DNA from 3 places in the Oryzibacillus soli genome. Region 3 is predicted to be linked to each of the others. Evidence: riboswitches for the same ligand, from Rfam matches in the RefSeq annotation. Region 3 holds a riboswitch; each other region holds the start of a gene.
What was found. A riboswitch is a leader RNA that binds a small molecule or an ion and turns the genes downstream of it on or off. The one in region 3 is predicted to bind cobalamin.
Positions count from the first base shown of each region.

Region 1 (3,999 bases), on a different contig from region 3:
CCGGCTGGCGACGCAATGCGGGGAGTCGGCCATGGAGATCGGCGGGCTGGTAGACAAGATCCGGCAATCCATGGTCCAGGTAGCCAAGCTGACGAAGGACAACGTCGAGGAGACGGAAAAAGGAAGCCGGGCGGCCCAAGAAGCCGGCGGCGCCTTCGCCGCCATCCTGAACGGCACCCGGGAGGTGGCGGGGCAGATTCACGACATCTCCTCCGCCTCGGAAGAGCTCTCCGCCGGCTCCGAGGAGGTGGCCGCCTCCGTAGAGGAGATGGCCCGTGCCGCTGCGGAAGTGTCGGCGGAGGTGGACCGGATCGGCAGCGCCTCGAAGAGCCAGCAGATCAGCATGGACCGGGTCATGGGCTCGGTGCTGGAGCTGAAGGGCCTGCTGGTGGAGCTGGACCGGCTGGCCGCCCGCTTGTCGGACGAGCGGGCTGGGGAAGCATAAGGGAATCCGATTACATGATCACCGGCTTGAAGGGCCGTTCTGACACGCCATCCTAAGGGTGGCGTGTTTCTTTTTGTGCCGTGAGAGCAATTTTGACCCTTGCAATTTAAACGTTTAAATAATATGATGAAGCTAAAGTCATTCATCGATTAATCAAGAGAATGATCCCGGGGAGGATACAGGTTATGTGGAAACAAGCGATCGACGAGGCGGTCTCCAGAGTCAAAGTGAACATCGGCCGGTACAAGGGGCAGTTCCCCCATGTCGGCATCGACGGCGGAGATTACCAGCTGACACACAATACGGATTGGACCGAAGGCTTCTGGTCCGGCCTGCTGTGGCTGAGCTATGAATATACAGGGGATGAAGCCTACAAGAAGGCCGCCGTCGGGACCGTGGAGAGCTTCCGCAACCGGCTGGAGAAGAACATCAATCTGGACCACCACGACATCGGCTTCCTGTACTCCCTGTCGAGCAAGGCCCAGTGGATCATCGAGCAGGATGAATCCGCCCGGCAGCTGACCCTTCAAGCCGCCGACGTGCTTCTGAAGCGCTGGCGTCCCGAAGCCAAGCTGATCCAGGCTTGGGGACCGCAGGGGGATCCGGTCAACGGCGGACGCATCATCATCGACTGTCTCATGAACCTGCCGCTTCTGTATTGGGCTTATGAGCAGACCGGCGATCCGAAGTACAAGGAAGTGGCCGCCCTCCATGCGGAGAAGAGCCGCCGCTTCCTGGTGCGGGGCGACGATTCCTCCTACCACACCTTCTACTTCGATCCGGCCAACGGCAACGCCATCCGCGGCGGCACGGCTCAAGGCTACGAGGACGGCTCCACCTGGACCCGCGGCCAAGCCTGGGGCATCTACGGCTTCGCCCTCTCATACCGCTACACCAACAACGTGAAGTTCCTCGAGGCTTCGAGACGCCTGGCCCGCTACTTCTATGAGCAGCTCCCCCGCGACCGCGTCGCTTACTGGGACTTCAGCGCTCCGGTGAACGCAGAGACGAAGCGCGACAGCTCCGCCTCCGCCATCGCGGCCGCCGGTACGCTGGAGCTGATGGAGCACCTGGAGAGCTCCCACCCGGACTATGGCTACTTCGCCGGCCAGGTGACCCAATCCATGCGCTCCTTGGTGGAGAACTACTCCACCGGCTCGGATCCGCAGCCGCAGGGACTCCTGAAGCGGGGCTCCTATTCCGTTCGCGGCGGCGCCTCCCCCGACGACCATGTAATCTGGGGCGACTACTACTACCTGGAAGCGCTCCTCCGGATGGAGAAGGGCCTGAAGGGTTACTGGTACGAAAAGTAAGTGGTTCTCAAGGCAAGACGGCCGGGCGATGGCGCCCGGCCGTCTTTGCTGCTTATTGGCAAGTGGAAGTGTCACCGGCAGGCTGGCTTGATATATCTCAAGAGCCCAGGAGAACAACCCCTCGGCCCCCCCTCGGCCCCCCCTCGGAATTCCGTTCTATGCCCTCGCCGCCCGGCAGATTTAACCCTAGGATGGGTGCAGATTACACGGGCTTGAGGCGAGGGGGACCAAAGCCCCATCTTCGTCATTGTTCATCGTTCCTCCATTGACACTATCAATATATTGGTGTACTCTCGTAACATTGTCACTATATGTAGTTATGAACAGGGTGTCTGCACCGGTCGGCGTCGACCGCCGGTCAGGCTTAATAGGGAAGTCCGGTGCGATGCCGGCGCGGTCCCGCCACTGTAATGGAAGAGTCCTTAGGGGGGAACCACTGGCGCATGAGCCGGGAAGGCCCTATGGGGCGACGACGCCAGAGCCAGGAGACCTGCCCGTTCATGGACACATGACACCTACGGAGATGGGGGACGTGTTCGATACGGTTCGGATAATCAGATACCCGGCGGGAAGACCCGTGCGGACCGGTTGCGGTCTGTATGGACGGAGGGTAGCTGGCGGCCGTGCGTCTTTTGTCGTCTTCGCAGGCGGTGGAAGGCGCACTTTTATTTTGGATGGGGAGCTGTTGGACGCATGATCGAGTGCATCAGGAAACGGGACGGACGGGAAGCGCCATTCTCATTGGCCAAAATTGAGCAAGCCCTGGAGCGGGCCTTGGAGGCCACCCATGAAGCGGAGGCCGTACGGGCCTCCCTCTTGGCGATGCAGGTTGTTGCAACGCTGGAGCGGGAGGGGGCCGGCAGCGCTCCTCAGGTGGAGGAGATCCAGGACACGGTGGAGCGCGTGCTCATGAAGGAAGGGCTGGTCCGGACCGCCAAGGCGTACATCCTGTACCGGGAGGAGCGCACGAAGATCCGGGAGCGGGGTACCCGCCTGATGAAGACCTATGAGAGCATCACGTTCCAGGAAGCCTCGGAGAGCGACATCAAGCGCGAGAATGCCAACATCGACTGCGATACCTCCATGGGTATGATGCTGAAGTACGGCTCCGAGGGGGCCAAGCAGTTCAACGAGCTGTTCGTGCTGAAGCCGGAGCATGCCCAGGCCCACCGCAAGGGCGACATCCATATTCACGATCTTGATTTTCTGACGCTGACCACCACCTGCTGCCAGATCGACCTGGTGAAGCTGTTCCACGGAGGCTTCGGCACCGGACACGGCCGAGTGCGGGAGCCCAATGACATCCGCAGCTACGCGGCCCTGGCCTGCATCGCCATCCAGTCCAACCAGAACGACCAGCATGGCGGCCAGAGCATCCCCAACTTCGACTACGGGCTGGCCGAGGGCGTGGCCAAGACCTACGTGCGGCATTACCGGGGGAATCTGGTCAAGGCCTATACCTGGCTGTGCCGGCTGGACGCCGCCGGAGCGGACAAGCTCCGCGGGGACCTCGAGGGCTTGGAGGCCACTGCTGGCTATGTCCGGCCCAGCCTGAGCCGCCCGCCGGAAGAGCGGGAGCGGGAGGCCGCGCTTCTGGCAGCCGCCGGAGACTGGGACGAGGCCTCCCTGCGGCAGGCCCAGGAGCTGGCGGAGCAAGCGGCTCTGGCCGAGACGGAGGAGAGCACCCACCAGGCCATGGAGGCCTTGATCCACAACCTGAACACGATGCACAGCCGGGCAGGGGCCCAGACCCCGTTCAGCTCCATCAATTACGGAACGGATACCAGCCCAGAGGGCCGCATGGTGATCCGCAACATCCTCTTGGTCACGGAGAAGGGCTTCGGCATCGGGGAGACTCCCATCTTCCCGATCCAGATCTTCCGGGTGCTGGAGGGCGTGAACTACAACCCCGGCGATCCCAACTACGATCTGTTCCGGCTGGCGTGCCGGGTCAGCGCGAAGCGGCTGTTCCCCAACTTCTCGTTCCAGGATGCGCCGTTCAACAAGCAGTATTACCATCCGGGCCGTCCGGAGACGGAGATTTCCTATATGGGCTGCCGGACCCGGGTCATCGGGAACGTGGCGGATCCTGCGCGGGAGATCACTCACGGCCGGGGCAATCTGAGCTTCACCACCTTGAATCTGCCTCGCATCGCGCTGCTCCACCGCCAGGATCCGGACGGCTTCTTCGCCGAGCTGGACCGCCTGATCAGCCTGACGGTCGATCAGCTGATGGAGCGC
Region 1 covers NZ_JBPPGJ010000014.1:147,986-151,984, reverse strand. Annotated here, with positions in the region: gene ACSEXW_RS19425 (methyl-accepting chemotaxis protein) at 1-445, shown strand, start outside; gene ACSEXW_RS19420 (glycoside hydrolase family 88 protein) at 631-1,758, shown strand; cobalamin riboswitch at 2,067-2,270, shown strand; gene ACSEXW_RS19415 (anaerobic ribonucleoside triphosphate reductase) at 2,452-3,999, shown strand, end outside.
Region 1: it holds a riboswitch for cobalamin, as region 3 does, so the genes downstream of both, ACSEXW_RS19415 (anaerobic ribonucleoside triphosphate reductase) here and ACSEXW_RS26565 (cobyrinic acid a,c-diamide synthase CobB) in region 3, are expected to answer to the same signal.

Region 2 (3,999 bases), on a different contig from region 3:
TCAGCTACGAGCCCTCCAATGAAATGATTGTGACCGTTGGAGGCAGCGAAGCCATCGACCTGGCCCTCCGGGCCTTGATCAATCCGGGGGATGAGATTCTGATTCCCGAGCCCTGCTATGTATCCTACAGCCCCATCACCTCCATTGGCGGGGGCATTCCCGTAGGGATCGAGACCTTCGCCAAGGACGGCTTCAAGCTGACCGCGGAGAGCCTGAAGGCCAAGATCACGCCTCGCTCCAAGGTTCTGATCCTCTGCTATCCGAGCAACCCGACCGGCGGGGTTATGACCTACGAAGACATGCTGCCGATCGCCCGTCTGGTCGAGGAGCATGATCTCCTCGTCATCTCCGACGAGATCTATGCCGAGCTATCTTACGGGATCAAGCATACCAGCTTCGCCAGCCTGCCCGGGATGAAGGACCGCACGCTGCTAGTCAGCGGCTTCTCCAAGGCCTTCGCCATGACCGGCTGGAGGATGGGTTATATCTGCGGACACCGGGAGCTGATCGCCGCCATGCTGAAGATCCATCAGTATACGGTCATGTGTGCTCCCATCATGAGCCAGGTGGCTGCCTTGGAGGCGCTTCGGAACGGGATGGAGGAGAAGGACCGGATGGTGGACTCCTACAACCAGAGGCGCAGGCTGGTGGTCAAGGGCTTCCGCGACATGGGACTGGAGTGCCATGAACCCCAGGGAGCGTTCTACGCCTTTCCGAGCATAGCCGGAACCGGGCTCACGTCCGAGGAATTCGCCCAGCGGCTGCTGCTTGAGGCGAAGGTGGCTGCCGTTCCGGGGCACGTATTCGGTTTGGGCGGGGAGGGCTTCCTGCGATGCACCTATGCCAATTCGATCGCCCAGCTGATCGAAGCGCTGGATCGGATCGATAAGTTCCTGAGGCGGCTGGAGCGGGGCTGAAGGAGCAGGTCCATTGTCCTGCGCAAGACCCCCAAATTCTTGAAATCTAGTAAAATCCGCTTTCTTTTTCAAATAAAAACTGGTATCCTTATGTTAGGGGATTGTAAACATTCTAACCAGGGAATTCTTAAAGGAGGGATATAAATGGCGTTTGCTGAATACGTATGCCGGTCTTATCGTGGTAGCATGTTGGTTCGCGATCCTAACCATAGCACCAAATGGGCTTACCGACTATCTAGTAAACCTTCGCCATCCGCCTCCCTGGAAGAAGAAATTTACAGCCTTCGCAAGAAGATGGAGCAATTGGCTTTGAAGGAGCAGTGCTTGACCGCGCCCAAGGTAGTGGAAATCAGCACGATTCTCGATAAGAAGCTGAACGAATATATGGGAATTTTTCAGAGAGCCTGACCCCGCACGGGGAAGGCTCTTTTCATGTTCTTCCTCCCACCGTATGACGAACGTTATCTAAAATAGTTCTTGTAATTCCCATCGGATATGCCTATAATGTGCTCTTAGAGATTCGCGCTTGAATGAGAACCGAATAGCAGATTCCCGCCGATGGGTCCTTCGCGCTTCACGCGCAAGGTTAAAAGGGAAGCCGGTGTGAAACCGGCACGGTCCCGCCACTGTGAATCGGGGACGACCTCGTAAGGCCACTGTTCCGCATGCAGCCGGAATGGGAAGGCGAGGCACGTCTGAACCCGTAAGTCAGGAGACCTGCCCATCCGAGTGTAGCTGACGAAATCCTTCGAGGAAAAGGATCAGGCTGATCACGGAGTCCGACCGGACGTGAGACGAACGTCGAACGCCGGAACGCACCCCTTTCTGATTTGCTGTGCCCTCCCGCCTCGCAAGAGGCCGGAGGGTTCTTTCGTTTGGGTCTTGTTCGAGGCATTCAGGCTCATCTCATACATACGTACGAGGGAGAGATTCGGATGAGCAACAACATGTGGCGGAAAAAGGCGGCTGTCACGGCAGCGGCAGCACTAACCCTGTCCCTGGCCCTGGCGGGCTGCGGCGGCAAGGACACCAATTCGGCATCTCCTTCGGCAGCGGCAACCGCAACGGTTCAGCCCGCGGCCACGGCGGCTGTCCAGGCAACGCCCCCCGCGGCGACCCAGGCGGCTTCGAAGACGGTGTATCCGCTGAAGCTGAAGGATGCGACCGGCGTGGAGATCACCTTCGACAAAGCGCCTGAGAAGATCGTCACCCTGGCCCCGAGCGAGACGGAGTCCGTATACGCGGCGGGAGCGGGAGCCAAGATCGTGGCCGTGGACAAGTGGAGCGACTATCCGGCGGAAGCCAAGAGCAAGGCGCAGATCGGCGATCTGAATTCCAACATGGAAGCGGTGGTGGCGGCAGGGTCCGATGTGGTCTTCGCCAGCGCCGGTGTGAATAAGAAGGCGGTGGAGGCGCTTCGGGCCTTGAACGTCAAGGTGTTCGCAAGCGATCCGAAGACGCTCCAGCAGGCGATCGACCGGGTGGAGCTGTTCGGCCAGATCCTGAACACCCAAGCGGAAGCCAAGAAAGCCGCTGACGAGATGCGCGCGGATCTGAAGAAAGTGACCGATGCCGTGAAGAACGCACCGAAGAAACGGGTGTACATCGAATTCAGCCCGGGCTGGACCGTAGGCTCCGGCGAGTTCATGGACGAGATCGTCACCCTGGCGGGAGGCATCAACATCGGCGCAGACAAGAAGGGCTGGTACAAGATCGATCCGGAGGCCATCATCAAGGCCAATCCGGAGGTCATCGTCTATGCCAAGGGTGAAGCGGGCATGGGTTCCATCCTGGAGGAGATCAACAAGCGTCCGGGCTGGGATGCCATCGATGCCATGAAGAACAAGAAGCAGTATGCGGTGGATTCCAATCTGGTCAGCCGGGTCGGTCCGCGTGTCACCAAGGGACTGATCGAGGTGGCGAAGGCGATCCACCCGGATGAAGTGAAATAAGATGAACAGGCGACTGATCATATGGGGAGGAGGAGCGGCGGCGCTCCTTCTTTTCTCCATTATTGCGAGTTTGTCGTTGGGTTCGGCTAGACTGCCGCTCCTGGAGGTGTGGCGGATTCTCCTGCATAAGCTCCCCCTGCTGGGGAGTGTCGTCCATCCGGATTGGCCGCAGGCCAGCGAGAACATTATTATGAAGGTTCGCTTCTCCCGGGTGGTTCTGGCCGTCTTGGTCGGCGCTTCGCTGGGAGTGGCCGGTTCGGGCTTCCAGGGGGTGCTCCGGAACCCGCTGGCCGACCCTTACACGCTGGGCGTAGCCTCAGGCGCGTCCGTCGGGGCCGCCTTCATCATCCTGTTCGAGCTGCAGCATGCCGTGGGGCAGTTTACCGTGCCGCTGGTAGCTTTTGCAACGGGGACCTTGACGCTTGTGGCGGTCTTCCGGCTGTCCTCCCATGGCGGGAAGTCCAAGGTGGAAACGCTGATTCTGGCGGGGGTGGTCGTCAGCGCCTTCCTGGGCGCCGTCGTCTCATTTATGGTCAGTCTCTCCAACAAGGTAGTCAACGAGATCCTCTACTGGCTCATGGGAAGCCTGTCCATGCGGAACTGGGACTATTCGCTGGTGCTCCTGCCGTATTTTGTGTTCGGACTCTTGGTCATCTGGTGGCATGTGAGGGCCTTGAACCTCCTGACGCTGGGGGAAAAGCAGGCCGCTCATCTCGGCGTCGATCTGGAGCGGACCAAGTGGATCGTGCTGACCGTGTCCACTCTGCTGACTGCAGCGGCGGTGTCCGTATGCGGGGTCATCGGATTCGTCGGATTAGTGGTTCCCCATCTGGTGCGGCTGACGGTCGGACCGGATTACCGGCTTATCGTGCCGCTGTCCGCCCTAACTGGAGGGATCTATGTGCTGTGGTCCGATACGCTGGCCCGGCTCGTCCTGTCTCCGAAGGAGATCCCGCTCGGTGTGGTAACAGCACTCCTGGGCGCGCCATTCTTCGCTTATCTGCTGCGCAAGCGCAAATACCGGCAAGGGGGTTAATGCGATGATCGTCATGGAGAACGTGCAGAAGAGCTATGACGGCGTGCCGGTGCTCAAGCAGGTGAGCTGCTCCGTGCGCAAGGGCGAGATCTAC
Region 2 covers NZ_JBPPGJ010000008.1:200,898-204,896, forward strand. Annotated here, with positions in the region: gene ACSEXW_RS12920 (aminotransferase class I/II-fold pyridoxal phosphate-dependent enzyme) at 1-917, shown strand, start outside; gene ACSEXW_RS12925 (aspartyl-phosphate phosphatase Spo0E family protein) at 1,062-1,325, shown strand; cobalamin riboswitch at 1,461-1,656, shown strand; gene ACSEXW_RS12930 (ABC transporter substrate-binding protein) at 1,853-2,869, shown strand; gene ACSEXW_RS12935 (FecCD family ABC transporter permease) at 2,871-3,905, shown strand; gene ACSEXW_RS12940 (ABC transporter ATP-binding protein) at 3,910-3,999, shown strand, end outside.
Region 2: it holds a riboswitch for cobalamin, as region 3 does, so the genes downstream of both, ACSEXW_RS12930 (ABC transporter substrate-binding protein) here and ACSEXW_RS26565 (cobyrinic acid a,c-diamide synthase CobB) in region 3, are expected to answer to the same signal.

Region 3 (3,999 bases):
CTCCCTCCAACGGGAGAACGTCGTCAACCGGGAATCGGTCGATTGCCAGCGCATTGTGGATCTCATCCAAGATCACCATATCCCAATCGCCGTTCATCACTTCCTCCCGGGTCATCGCCCAAGCCTCCCGAAGCGCGCTGCGGTGCTCCTCCGGTGTCTTAGTCCACGTGAAGCCGACTCCCAGCTGCCGGACGTCAATTCCGATCTGGGTCAGGATCAGCTGTTCCCCATAGCTGCGCTTCGGTGATTTGATATACTGAAGAATCAGCACCTTATAGCCCCGGCCCGCCGCACGAACGGCCAGCCCGACGGCTGCGGTGGTTTTCCCTTTGCCATCCCCTGTGTAGACCAGGGTATAGCCCTTCCTTTTGCTTCTCTTGTCCGGTGCCGTCTGTTCCGTCTCACTCATGTCCGCTTCCTCCTCTTCTTCTCCTGTACGCTGCACATCTCGCAACCAGCCGCTTGGCGGCTTCCGGATTCGAGGCGAAGTGCACGTGGGTATATCCCGCCGTTAAGGTATCGGTAGCATAGCCGTCTTGGCCGGCTCCGCGCAGTCCTTTGGTATCGTAAGCGTGAGGGTAGATCTCCGAATCGGGAGTCAAGGTGGAATAATGATACTCGTGTCCCCGGATCGTATCCCCCTCGGCCAGGAGCACGCCGTCCCGGAGCCCCGTTACCTCCCGATAGCCGAAGGACGAGAGCTTGGACTGCATCCGCACCTCTGCGGGAATGATGCCCGCCATCGGGAACGTCCGGCCGGACTGGTCCGTAATGGAGCGGCTCAGATACATATATCCCCCGCATTCGGCGAATATCGGCAGTCCCACCTCGGCCCGGGCCTTCAGATCCCGGCCCACATGTCCGGCCTGCGCCAGCTGCTCCGCAAATTCCTCGGGGAAGCCGCCTCCGATATAGACGCCATCCGCTTCCGGCGGTACCGGCTCCCCGGCTAAGGGGCTGAACGGTTGGATACGGGCTCCCAGCTCTTCCAACAGCTCCAGATTCTCAGGGTAATAAAAGTTGAACGCCGCATCCATGGCTACGGCGATGGTGAGCGAATCCTCCGTCTGAGGATTCACGTCCGCTTGATCCGTTCCGCCGGCAGGCGTGGAGAACACCCACTTCTCCGGCCAAGGCAGGGGCGGGACCCGGCGGGCCAGCTCCAGCAGCGCGTCCAGATCCACACCCTGCTCCACCGCATCCGCCGCCCGCTCGAAGAACGGCTCCAGCTCTCCCCGTTCGATGGCAGGTACCAGTCCCAGATGCCGCTCCGGCACCTGGAGCCCCTCTTCTCTGCCCAGCCAGCCAACCACCGGGATGCCGCATACTTGCTCGACGGCGGCTTGGACGAGGCGGAAGTGGGCTTCACTGCCGCATTGGTTGGCTATAACGCCGGCGATCCGGCCCGGACCCGCCAGCTCGCGGAAGCCCAGCACCATGGCGGCCGCTGTCCGGCCGATGCTGGAGGCGTTTACGACCAACAGCACCGGTGCGGCCAACAGCTCGGCGATCTCCGCCGTCGATCCGGTATTGGCCAACGGATCCTTCCCGTCGAACATGCCCATAACCCCTTCGATCACGGAAATGTCCGCTTCTCTGGATCCTCGCAGGAAGATCTCCCTCATCACGTCCAGAGTCGTCATCCAGGTGTCCAGATTCCGGGAGATTCTGCCGGTGACTGCAGTGTGATAGCTCGGATCGATGTAGTCCGGGCCGCATTTGAAGCCTTGCACCGCCAGCCCGCGGCGTTTCAAGGCCGCCATCAGACCGATGGTGACGGTCGTTTTGCCGGCACCGCTCCCGGTGCCCGCTATCACCAAGCGGGGGATTCCGCCCCCTATCTCGGATATCATGCCGTTCCGATCCCTCCTTCTGAAGCCCCAGCACGCACAAATAAGCATCTCCGCCGGGAGATGCCTACGCGTATCGAATCCACTTACACCACCCTATGACGCGTAGGATATGAGGTGAGCGAAGAACGGGCAGGTCTCCTGACTTGCGGCTCTTCACCTGATCTCCCGCCTTCCCGCTTCATGTTCCATGAAGCAGTGGCTAATTTGGAGCGGCTCCCCGCTTACAGTGGCGCGACCGTACCGGATTTTCACCGGTTTCCCTATTAAGTCGGGCTGTGAACACCCGACACCCGTTCCCGAAGCTTACGGTATAGAAAATAATTCTCAATATACCATATGTCTATGGATTCGTCTATTGAACCCGGCTGCTTCGTCCTCTGATAGTTTCCGCTCCATCACCAAAACGAAGACCCCGTGAATCATCACGGAGTCTCCATTTTTTCAGGAAGCTTGATCTTATACCCGATGCATCATCGGCAGCGAGAACAGATAGAGGTTGATCACGGCCAGGACCGCCATCAGAACGTAATACGGAAGCAGCTTCCGCCACGATGCCCGTTGGCCGATCCGATAGACCGTATAAGCCGAGCCCACGGTACCGAGCACAACGACAAGATATTGAAGCCATTGGACGGTTCCGGCGGATGCCAAACTCAGGTCTCCGGAGAGCTGGTAACCGAACAGGCTCACGGTATTGAACCAGATCGCCTTGCCCTCTGTGAAGGCATGGAACAGGTTGTGCGCCAGATGGCCAGCCAGGTCCAGCGGGATAATGGCGTAGCCGAACCGGACGAAGTTCTCCCGGACCTTCTCCGCGCTCTTCGAGCCGGCCGTTAAGCGGGCGGTGACCCACAGCATGGCGATCGGGAGCATCATGGAGAGAACGAAAGCCACGGTGAAATTCACGTTGTAGTTCGTGGTCTGGGTGACCTTGCTGATGCCGGTCAGGATGCGGTCCCAGATCTCCAGCATGGTGATATTCTGTACGAAGACGATCCCCATGATGACCGCAGCCAGAAACGCATGCTCGGCCTTCGGCTTCTTGATGCCCCACAGCTCAGCCGTCGGCTTGCGGGGGGAGATCCGGATCGAATTGTTCGGACAGGTCTTCACGCAGTTGCCGCACAGATTGCAGTCCGCGCTGCTTTCCATGGTTCGGGGGAACTCGAACATCGGACATCCTTCCGCCTTCTCGTTGCCCTTGTAGCAGGACTGGGTCTTGCACGTTTTGCAGATGTCCGGAGTGCCCCGGAGCTCCAGCATGCCGGACCGGGAATAATTCCCGGCCAGGCCGCCCAGGAAGCACAGCGTTTTGCAGAAGGTCCGCCGTTCGTAGAATACCGACGTTCCCACCACCATCGTGGTCAAGAGAAGCAGCAGGTATCCGGAACCGCGAGGGGACTCGACGATTCCCCAGATGTGGTCGGACCAGGTGATCAGAATGAAGAACAGATCGATCAGCCAGATCCCGTATTTCTTCAGGAAGGCTGGCATGGGTCTCTCGGAGCCGACCAGCTTCCGGACGATGTCGCTGATCTTTCCGAAGGGACAGACGGCGCACCAGAATCGGCCCAGCACCAGGAAGATCACCGGGATAGCGGGCCACCAGAGCACCCAGGTTAAGGAGGTACCGAAGTTCCGGCTCGGGTTCATCGTGCCGGCCGCCAGTTCGTAGACAATGACGGAGAAGACGACCATAGCCGCCCACTGGAAAATACCCGGGTACCATCTGCTGCGCACGAAGGCCCGGATAGCAGGAACGTCCAACAGATTGTACCGCTTGCCGGCGGCGGAGACATCAGGGGATTGCGAAGTGCTGCGTACCGGTGTGCTCATGCTAGCCCCTCCTTCTTCCGGAACCGCTTGTTCCAGATTCCAATCAGGATGAATGCGGCGTTAACTGCGCCGAAGGCATATAGAACCGGCAGGTTGGGCGGGGTTTCCACCACGTTCTCATGGCTCCCGTGGCCGCCGGTGCTTGAGCTTTCGTGCGTCCCATTGGAGGTGGCGCTGCCGGTCGAACCATGGGAGGCATGCGCATCCGTTGACGATGTGGCGTGCTGCTCCGCAGGCGTAGACATCTTGCTGTGCTCCTCCGTTGTCATATTGTGGGCCGCGTGGGCATCGGCAGCGGGTGCCGGCGCCG
Region 3 covers NZ_JBPPGJ010000029.1:44,283-48,281, forward strand. Annotated here, with positions in the region: gene ACSEXW_RS26560 (cob(I)yrinic acid a,c-diamide adenosyltransferase) at 1-409, opposite strand, end outside; gene ACSEXW_RS26565 (cobyrinic acid a,c-diamide synthase CobB) at 402-1,853, opposite strand; cobalamin riboswitch at 1,965-2,162, opposite strand; gene ACSEXW_RS26570 (4Fe-4S binding protein) at 2,310-3,689, opposite strand; gene ACSEXW_RS26575 (hypothetical protein) at 3,686-3,999, opposite strand, start outside.